Regions from separate parts of the Pseudomonas nanhaiensis genome, predicted to be linked through region 2. Evidence: predicted binding sites of a transcription regulator. Region 2 holds the regulator's gene; each other region holds the start of a gene.

What was found. Region 2 encodes sigma-54, which starts transcription at its own class of promoters, with help from an activator protein. Its sites were predicted from a motif close to ANTGGCATNNANNTTGCTNT; they were not measured.
Region 1: the regulator sigma-54 is predicted to act here: its motif matches at 1,352-1,371, upstream of KEM63_RS10715 (TorF family putative porin).
Region 3: the regulator sigma-54 is predicted to act here: its motif matches at 1,666-1,685, upstream of KEM63_RS08625 (DNA translocase FtsK).

The regions. Positions count from the first base shown of each region.
Region 1 is NZ_CP073751.1:2,376,818-2,380,094, forward strand. It holds gene KEM63_RS10700 (CAP domain-containing protein) at 1-514, opposite strand, end outside; gene KEM63_RS10705 (CsbD family protein) at 588-782, opposite strand; gene KEM63_RS10710 (DUF2789 domain-containing protein) at 861-1,106, opposite strand; gene KEM63_RS10715 (TorF family putative porin) at 1,433-2,149, shown strand; gene KEM63_RS10720 (hypothetical protein) at 2,215-2,445, opposite strand; gene dcd (dCTP deaminase) at 2,522-3,088, opposite strand; gene apbC (iron-sulfur cluster carrier protein ApbC) at 3,168-3,277, opposite strand, start outside.
Region 2 is NZ_CP073751.1:3,008,741-3,012,017, reverse strand. It holds gene rapZ (RNase adapter RapZ) at 1-44, opposite strand, end outside; gene ptsN (PTS IIA-like nitrogen regulatory protein PtsN) at 47-502, opposite strand; gene hpf (ribosome hibernation promoting factor) at 524-832, opposite strand; gene KEM63_RS13725 (RNA polymerase factor sigma-54) at 912-2,411, opposite strand; gene lptB (LPS export ABC transporter ATP-binding protein) at 2,499-3,224, opposite strand; gene lptA (lipopolysaccharide transport periplasmic protein LptA) at 3,217-3,277, opposite strand, start outside.
Region 3 is NZ_CP073751.1:1,911,077-1,914,353, forward strand. It holds gene KEM63_RS08625 (DNA translocase FtsK) at 1-1,566, opposite strand, end outside; gene aat (leucyl/phenylalanyl-tRNA--protein transferase) at 1,781-2,482, shown strand; gene KEM63_RS08635 (arginyltransferase) at 2,541-3,248, shown strand.

The sequences.
Region 1 (3,277 bases), 630 kb from region 2:
GCTGACGCACTCTGTTCACTTCTTCGAGCAAAGCCTTGCCCTCGGCTCGCCAGTCACCCATGTCGTCCGCAACCAGTGGCTGAGCCATCACCAGCTGCCACTGATTGCCGTTCCGGCTCACGCCGATATCGGAGAACGCAGAGTCAAGCATCAAGGCGCAATAGCGATCGCGTAGCGCGTCCATGGCCGCCTCCGCATCGCGAGGTCCGGATAATTGCAGGGCCTGGACCCTGGCTGCCTGATAACCGGCTTCTCGCAAGACATTCTGCCAGCTGCTGCCGGGCTCAAGATTCACCTGTGCCAGTTGGTCATCGGGTGCCAGCGGTGCCGCACCATCACGCCGGGCACCATCGCAGGAAGCGCCGCTTTCACGATACTGGTTTACCAGGTGAATCAGCTGTTCGGCATCACCGGCGGCGTTCTGCGCATGGGCGGGGCTGAAGGCCCCTGACGACAAGACTCCCACCAGCGCGGGGATCAAGGCGAACTTGGCGACATTAGAAGGATGGGACATATGTGCAATCGTCTTCCTCACAACGCAACAAGCCGGTGAATCACCGGCTTGTGCAGTAAAACAGGAAGGCGTGTCAGGCCTTGTCTACGCCCTGCTTGATCTTGTCCTTGGCCTCGCCCTTGGCACCTTGCAGCTTGCCTTCACCTTCCTGGGCCTTACCCTCGCCCTTCATGCTGTCATCGTCGGTCGCTTCGCCCACGCCCTGCTTGCCCTTACCGACGGTTTCATTGAACTTGCCTTTGAGCTTGTCTTCAGTGCTGTTGCCCATAACGTTCTCCAGCCTAGTGTGTACATATCAGTGGACGGACGGCTAAGAGGGTAGTTCCCCTCAGGCGCCGAATGACTGTTATTCGCTGATGTTCTCGTGCAGGCGCACGTTGAGTTCGTCCACGATCGGTTCCCAGTCGGCGTCGTCCATCAACGATTCACGCAGGAACGCAGCCTGCCCTTCGCTCCAGAAAGGCGCCTCCGTCACCTTCACCTCGTCCGGCAGGGGCCGGTGTTCGGCGATGAAGTTGTCGATGCTTGCTTCGTCCGAGTCCAGTCCGAGCTGCTCGAACAGCGTTGCCATATCTTTGTTCTGCGTATCCATGGGGCCTCCAGTTATTGAACCGCGATATCTCATAGAGAACCTTTGCGCCACGCCGGTTCCATTTGATCGCCTGCTCGATTCACAGGTGTCGATTCAGGCAGGTGCGCCAACTGATGGCACAGTTGCACCATTGGAGTACCGCCTTGCACTGTTCAAGCGCAGCGGTGGCCGCGACCGCGGCTAGATGGGGCCCGATGGGCAGCCTTCAACGTCAGCAAGGCATTGAATCGAATGGCTTTTACGAAAGTGGCAAGCAATATGCTTAGCACTCCATGCCAACAGTTTTGTTTTGCAATCGAATCACATTAGACATGGGGTACTACAGAATGATGAAAAAAATCGCAGCCGTTGTAGCCGCAGCCAGCAGCATCGGCTTCGCAAGCCTGGCACATGCCGAAGCCTTTGATACCGCGGTGGGCGAAGTGGACGTGAGCATGACCGCCACCCTGGCCACCGATTACATCTGGCGCGGCCAGTCGCAGACAGACGGGGCCGGCGCGGTACAGGGCAGTCTGGACATCGCGCATGAAAGCGGATTGTACATCGGTGCCTGGGCGTCCAATGTGGACGGGGAGGATTTCGGTGGCTCGAGCGTTGAGTTCGATTACTACACAGGTTTCGGCAGCTCAATCACCGACGACATCAGCTACGATCTGCAATGGGCTACTTACACCTATCCCGGCAACAGCAGCATCGACGTACAGGAAGTGATCGGCAGTCTTGGACTGTATGGTTTCACTGTCGGCGCGAAGTACGCTTACGATCCGTCCAGCCAACTGTACACGTTCATCGACTACGGCTTCGACCTGCCCTACGGGCTGGGCCTCGGACTGCACTACGGCGTGAGCGATACCAAGGATCCGCTGGATGGTGTCGGCGGCGACGAGAAATATTCCGACTGGGCGGTGTCCATCGGCAAGACTGTTCTCGGACTTGATCTGGCCCTGATGTACAGCGACACCGATCTGGGCGACGACTGCGCATACAGCGACAGCGACTCGTGCGACTCGGCCTTGACGTTCTCCGCCTCAAAGTCGTTCTAAGTCGATTGCTTCTCGTTTGACCGATTGACTGCATTGACGCCGGCTTCCCTTGGAACCGGCGTTTTTTATGCAGCTACAGCGGAGCGAGCCTGCGCACGTCGGCGGATGGACAGATCGACACGCATGCAAATGGCGGCCAGAAACAGGAAGCCGATGCCGAGATGGCCGCGCGTGACCTCGGTCCCGAACAGGCCACTCAAGCCCCCGGCGATCTCGTCCGGATACGCCGCAAGCAGCCCGCCCAACGGCACCATGATAAATAGAAAGCAGAAACCAAGCGTGCGCAGCAGACTCACGGGCGCCTCCTCGAAGGAATTTGAGTCAGCATGAGCAACCTGCGCAGCGAGGTGTATTAGACGATGGTGGTAGACCTCAAGCGCGCGGTAGCGTCACGCCCCGCTGGCCCTGGTACTTGCCGCCGCGATCCCGATAGGAGGTTTCACACGCCTCGTCCGACTCGAAGAAGAGCATCTGCGCGACGCCTTCGTTGGCGTAGATTTTCGCAGGCAGCGTCGTGGTATTCGAAAATTCCAGTGTCACGTGCCCTTCCCATTCAGGCTCGAGCGGTGTGACATTGACGATGATGCCGCAGCGAGCGTAGGTGCTCTTGCCCAGGCAAATGGTCAACACGTTGCGCGGGATACGGAAATACTCGACCGTACGCGCCAGTGCGAAAGAATTCGGCGGGATGATGCACACATCGCTTTTGATATCGACGAAGCTCTTTTCATCGAAGAACTTCGGATCGACCGTTGCCGAGTGGATGTTGGTGAACACCTTGAATTCATCGGCACAACGGACGTCGTAGCCGTAACTCGACACACCATAGGAGATCACCCGGCTGCCTTCCGCGCCGCGTACCTGGCGCTCGACGAAGGGTTCGATCATCCCCTGCTCTTCGGACATGCGACGGATCCAGCGGTCGGACTTGATGCTCATGGTGATTCCTGGACTGATCAAAAAAGAGCGAGCATGTTAGCCGTTTATCGCAAGCGACAAAAGCCTGACAAGCTGCTCGTCAGTCGTCACTGATGCTGATATTCGGCACGCCACGGCCCTCCTTCGCTCGCGTGGCGATCCGCGCGCCCACATGCCTGGCCATGTCCTGATAGATCATGCTGATCTGAC
Region 2 (3,277 bases):
CTCTTGCCCGACCCCGAGCGACCGCTCACCACCACCAGGCGCATGCTCAGTTATCGCCCGCGCCGATCATCGCCTGATAAAGCGACTGGGAATCCGGGGCGGCACGAAGCGACTCGCGCACGCTCTGCTGATCGAGCTTCTCGGCCAGCATCTTGAGAATCTGCAAATGCTGCTCGGTTGCCTGTTGCGGCACCAGCAGGACGAAGATGAGATCCACCGGCTCGCCGTCGAGGGCGTCGAAATCGATCTTGCTCTCAAGCTGCAGCAGCGCGCCGAGGGCGCGATCGCAGCCCTCCAGCCGACTATGCGGAATGGCGATACCATTGCCGAAGCCGGTCGAGCCGAGCCGCTCGCGGGCGATCAGGTTTTCGTAAATGGCGTCGGGATCGAGATTGGTGTGCTGGGCGATCAGTTTGCCGATCTGCTCCAGCACACGTTTTTTGGAGCCCCCCTGCACACCGGCAAAGGTGCGCTCGGGGGTAAGGATATGGTCTATTTGCATGGGTCTTCGGCGTATGCAGCCTTAACGATCGTTGGCGCCTTGAAGGCGGTTGATGTTCTTTTCCTTGTGCTTGATCAGCTGACGGTCCAGTTTGTCGGTGAGCAAATCGATAGCTGCGTACATGTCGGTAGCCTCTGCGTTGGCGACCACTTCGCCGCCTGCCACATGGAGAATCGCCTCTGCCTTCTGCCGTACCTTTTCGACTTCCAGAATGACCTGCACGTTGGTGATCTTGTCGAAGTGTCGCTCGAGCCGTGACATCTTTTCCGTAACGTAATCGCGCAGTGCGTCGGTGATGTCTAGTTGATGACCGCTGATGTTCAATTGCATACGGCTTCTCCTGATTGGCTTGATAGAGCAGGGTGACGCTGACTGTCACCCGATGGTGCCACCTGTGAATCCCGGCTGGTCACACCAACCGCTTGCGCTCGCTCGAGGGCGCGATATTGAGCGACTCGCGATACTTGGCAATCGTTCTGCGGGCTACCGATATCCCTTGTTCTTCCAGTAAACCAGCGATCTTGCTGTCGCTCAATGGTTTCTTCGGGTTTTCTGCGGCGACCAGTTTCTTGATCAGCGCACGGATGGCGGTGGAGGAGAATTCCCCGCCTTCGGTGGTGCCAACGTGGCTCGAGAAAAAGTACTTGAGTTCGAATATGCCGCGCGGGGTGTGCATGTATTTCTGCGTCGTCACCCGCGAAATGGTCGACTCATGCATGCCCACCGCTTCGGCGATGTCATGCAGCACCAGCGGCTTCATTGCTTCCTCGCCATGCTCGAGAAAGCCGCGCTGATGTTCGACGATCTGCGTCGCCACCTTCATCAGCGTTTCGTTCCGGCTCTGCAGGCTCTTGATGAACCAGCGCGCTTCCTGCAGATGGTTGCGCAGGTAGGTGTTGTCTTCGCTACTGTCGGCACGGCGCACCATCGAGGCGTAGTGGGTGTTCACCCGCACCTTGGGCACCGACTCCTGGTTCAGCTCGACGATCCAGCGATTGGTATCACGCCGGACGATGACATCGGGAATCACGTACTCGGCATCGCCTGAGGCGATTTCCGATCCGGGACGGGGGTTCAGCGTCTGGATCAACGCTACCGCGTCGCGCAGTTGATCTTCCTTGAGCTTGCTGCGGCGCATCAGCTGCGCGAAATCGCGATTGCCGAGCAGCTCCAGGTGATCTTTCACCACGCGGGTGGCCTGCTCCAGCATGGGCGTGCCGGCGGGCATTTGTCGGAGCTGCAACAGCAGGCATTCACGCAGATCACGCGCGCCCACGCCGACCGGTTCGAACTGCTGGATGCGATGCAGCACCATCTCGACCTCGTCGAGCTCGACCTCGAGCTCAGGATCGAGCGAGTCGAGAATGTCCTGCAGCGACTCGTGCAGATAGCCGTCGGGGTTGATGCCGTCAATGAGCGCCAGGGCGATCTGGTAGTCGGTTTCGGAGAGCGGGATGAGATTCAGCTGCCATTCCAGGTGACTCTGCAGCGTCTCGCCGGTACCGGTGCGAGCAGTGAAATCCCAATCCTCGTCGTCGTTGCTGGGCAAGGAACTGGCGGAGGTCTGGTAGACGTCCTCCCACTGGGTGTCGACTGGCAACTCGCTGGGAATCTGCTCGTTCCAGTTGCCTTCTTCACCCTGACCGTGCTGCTCGATGGAGTCGAGCTCGACGGGTTCGGGGATGGTCACCGCGGGGGCGTCGTCGCTGTCAGGCGAAGTGTCCGGTGCGCTGGGACCGTAGTCGTCGTCGCCGTCGTCTGCCATTTCCAGCATGGGATTGGCTTCCAGTGCCTCCTGAACTTCCTGCTGGAGGTCGAGGCTGGAGAGCTGTAGCAGTCGGATGGCTTGCTGCAGCTGCGGCGTCATCGTCAGCTGCTGCCCCATCTTGAGGACGAGCGATGGTTTCATTATGCGGTGAAGTACCCTGTGCGCTGGTTGTTACCCTGCTCGGGCATATGGCCCAATGCCTCTAGCATGCCTGAATCGCTCGGGCAGTTACAGGCGGAAGGCATGACCGAGATAGACATCACGGACTGTCTGGTTCGAGAGTACGGTCTCTGCATTGCCTTCCGCAATGATGTGACCGTCGTTGACGATGTAGGCCTTGTCGCAGATATCCAGGGTTTCGCGCACGTTGTGGTCGGTAATCAGCACGCCGATGCCCTTGTCGCGCAGGTGCTGAATGATCTGTTTGATATCGTTCACCGAAATCGGGTCGACACCGGCGAAGGGTTCGTCGAGCAGAATGAACTGCGGCTCGGTGGCCAGCGCCCGTGCGATTTCCGCGCGACGGCGCTCGCCTCCGGACAGACTCATGCCGAGGCTGTCCTTCAGATGATGAATGTGGAATTCGCGCAGCAGCGACTCGAGCTTGCCTTCGCGCCCCTTGGCGTTCAGGTCCTTGCGCGTCTCGAGGATCGCCATGATGTTCTGGCCAACGGTGAGCTTGCGAAAGATCGAGGCTTCCTGCGGCAGATAGCCGATGCCCTGCCTCGCGCGGCCATGCATGGGCAGCTTGGTCACATCCGTATCGTTGATCAGGATGTTGCCCTCGTCGGCCTTCACCAGGCCGACGATCATGTAGAAGCACGTAGTCTTGCCGGCGCCGTTGGGCCCGAGCAGGCCGACGACTTCGCCGCTGTGGATCGCCACAGAGACATCGCGCACCACCTTGCGTGCCTTGTAGGCCTTGGCCAGATGACGGGCTTCAAGCTTACTCATTGGCTGCGGGCTCGTTGCGGCGACGCGGCTGGATGACCATCTCGATACGCTGC
Region 3 (3,277 bases), 1.1 Mb from region 2:
TTTCATGTCGGTCACGACTGGCGTCAGCAAATGCGGGATACCTTCGTAGATCGATAGCTCGAGCATCTTCGGATCGATCATGATCAACCGCACCTCCTCCGGATGCGATTTGAAAAGGATACTCAGGAGCATCGCATTGACGCCCACCGACTTGCCCGAGCCGGTGGTACCGGCGACCAGCAGGTGCGGCATCTTGGCCAGATCGGCCATGATCGGATGACCACCAATGTCGTGCCCGAGCGCCAACGTCACCGGGGACTGTGCCTCGTCGAACTCGCGGGTTTCGAGCACCTCGGACAGACGCACGATCTCGCGATCTTCGTTGGGAATTTCGATACCCACCGTGGTCTTGCCCGGGATGACCTCCACCACTCGAACGCTGATAACCGCCAGCGAACGCGCCAGATCCTTGGCGAGGTTGGAGATCTTGCTGACCTTGACGCCGGCAGCAGGCTGAATTTCGAACCGGGTGATAACCGGCCCCGGTTGCACTTTCTCGACCAACGCTTCTACGCCGAAATCCTTGAGTTTGAGCTCGAGAAGACGCGACATGCCTTCGAGCGACTCCGGCGAGAAGCCCTTCTGTTTCTTGCTCGCTGGATCCAGCAACGATATCGGCGGCAGCGAGCCCGGCTCCACCGAATCGGTGAACAGGCGAGACTGCTTTTCCTTGTGCAGGCGTACGCTGGCTTCGGCAGGCTTGGCCTCAGGCGGGACAATCTCCGGGGGCTGGCGTTTTTCCTGTGCAGCAACATGCCGGGCAAGTGACTCCTGGCGCTGAGCTCTGGAAGCCTCCGCCCGCCGTTGCTCCTCGACGTTGACCACGGGCTCGGTACGTTGGGCAGGTCGTGCCACGGCAGCCGACCCCGGGCGCCCCGCTACGTCGCGTTCCGTCCGCCCTGACTCCCGCCGACCTTGCCATGCGTTCCACCCGCGGCGCAGCAGATCCAGCAGATCCAGCGTCAACCGCCCGGTGATATCCATGACGCGAAACCAGGACAGGTTGGTGAACACGGTCAGACCAAAAAGGAACAGCGTCAGGAACAGCAGAGTGCTGCCCTGCATGTTCAGCACCGGATAAGCCAGATCGCGCAGCAACTGCCCCAGCACACCGCCGGCGCTGGCACCATCCGGGAAGCTGTCGGGAGCCGTCCCGTGTAGCGCGCCGAGAGCGGTGCCGGCAAAAACGGTGAGTACAAAGCCGATGAGCCGCCATGAAAACAGCCAGCCATTCCAGATGAAAGGAAGATGACGGCGACGAAACATCTGCCACACTTTCACGGCAACGATCAGCGGAAACAGGAATGCGAGATAACCCAGCACCAGCAGCAGTACATCGGCGATCCATGCACCCATGCGGCCGCCGGCGTTCTGCACATCGGCAACGTCTCCACTGCGAGTCCAACCAGGATCGGCCGTGCTATAGGTGAACAGCGCCATGCACAGATAGAGGCACAGCGCGATCATTGCCAGCAGAGCCCCTTCGCGCAAGCGCAGACTGAGCTGTTCACGCCAGGCGATGTGCGCTTTCTTGGCTTGGTTGTCCTTCAAAATCCTGGCTTCCATTAATTTTCCAGCCGCTATTGTAAGGTGTGCGTAGCGCGAATGAACAATCGCCACCGGTCGGGCGCCTTAACGGTGACCGGCTCGCTGGCGGTTTTGCCTGGAGCAAGCAGTTTGCGCTTTGCCCGGCAAAGGAACTATCTTGATCAGCGACAATAACTTATATCGTTTTCTTGATAAACCATTTAGAAGCGTTCTTGCGACCTAAGGCATGTTAATGAGCCAACTGACCTGGCTGCGTCCCGACACCATCGATTTTCCGCCAGCCGCCCGCGCCCTGGCGGACCCGAATGGCTTGTTGGCCATCGGCGGGGATCTGTCCGTACCCCGGCTTCTCAGTGCCTATCGCCAGGGCATCTTTCCATGGTATCAGGACGGTCAACCGCTCCTGTGGTGGTGCCCTGACCCGCGAACCGTCGTGTTCCCCGCGTCGCTGCATGTATCGCGCAGCATGCGCAAATTCATGCGTCAGACCACTTTAAGCGTCAGCTATGATCGCGCTTTCATGTCGGTGATGCGCGGCTGTGCCGAGCCTCGTGATTACACCGACGCCACCTGGATCACCGCCGAGATGCTGGACGCTTATTGCGATCTGCATCGCCTGGGGCATGCGCACTCGGTAGAAGTCTGGGATGGTCAGGCCCTCGTGGGCGGTCTCTACGGCGTCGCGCTCGGCCGGGTCTTCTTCGGCGAGTCAATGTTCAGCCGCACCAGCAATGCGTCCAAACTCGCCTTTATCCACCTGGTGGAACGATTGCACGGCTGGGGTTTCGAACTGATCGACTGCCAGATGCCAACCGATCATCTTTTCAGCCTTGGCGCTCGATCGATCAGCCGCGAAGCGTTTAGACGTGAGCTTGATCTGCATTGCAACGAAGCCGTGGCCGACCATTGGCACGCGGACCAACGGGCAAGTTGATCGAACGCGAACAAAATCTATACTTGCCTGAAAGAAAAATGGCAGCGAGAAGCGCTACATGACCGATCTGGCTCACCTGAAGTTCTACGCGACGCAGCCGCATACCTGCAGCTACCTGCCGGACGAGCAGGCGACGACGCTGTTTCTTGACCCTCAGAAGCCGATCGACCTGACTACCTACAGCCAGCTTTCCGAGCTGGGATTCCGGCGCAGCGGCGACCACCTTTACAGACCGCACTGCAGAACCTGCACCGCTTGCGTCCCGGCTCGCATCCCCGCGGACGCATTCGAGCCGACTGCGTCGCAAAAGCGGATCATCAAGCGCAACCGCGATATCCAGGTCACCGCTACCCTGCCGCGGATTGACGAAGAAATCTACGATCTATACGCCCGTTATATCAACTCTCGGCATTCGGACGGCGATATGTACCCGCCCAGCCGGGAACAGTTCAGCTCGTTTCTGGTACGCAAATGGCCTTTCAGTCTGTTTTATGAATTTCGACTGGATGGGCGGCTGGTAGCCGTAGCGGTCACCGATCAGATGCTCAATGGGCTGTCGGCTGTATACACCTTCTACGAGCCAGCCGAGCAGCGCCGCAGCCTGGGGCGGTATGCAATCCTCTGGCAGATCGAGGAAGCCCGTCGCTCCGGGCTCGTTGCGTTGTATCTCGGTTACTGGATCAAGAACTGTCGCAAGATGAACTACAAGACCGAATATCGACCGATCGAAATGCTGGTCAACCAGCGCTGGGTTCAGGTGAACTGAACTCGGCACGGTCTGAATGATCCAATCGG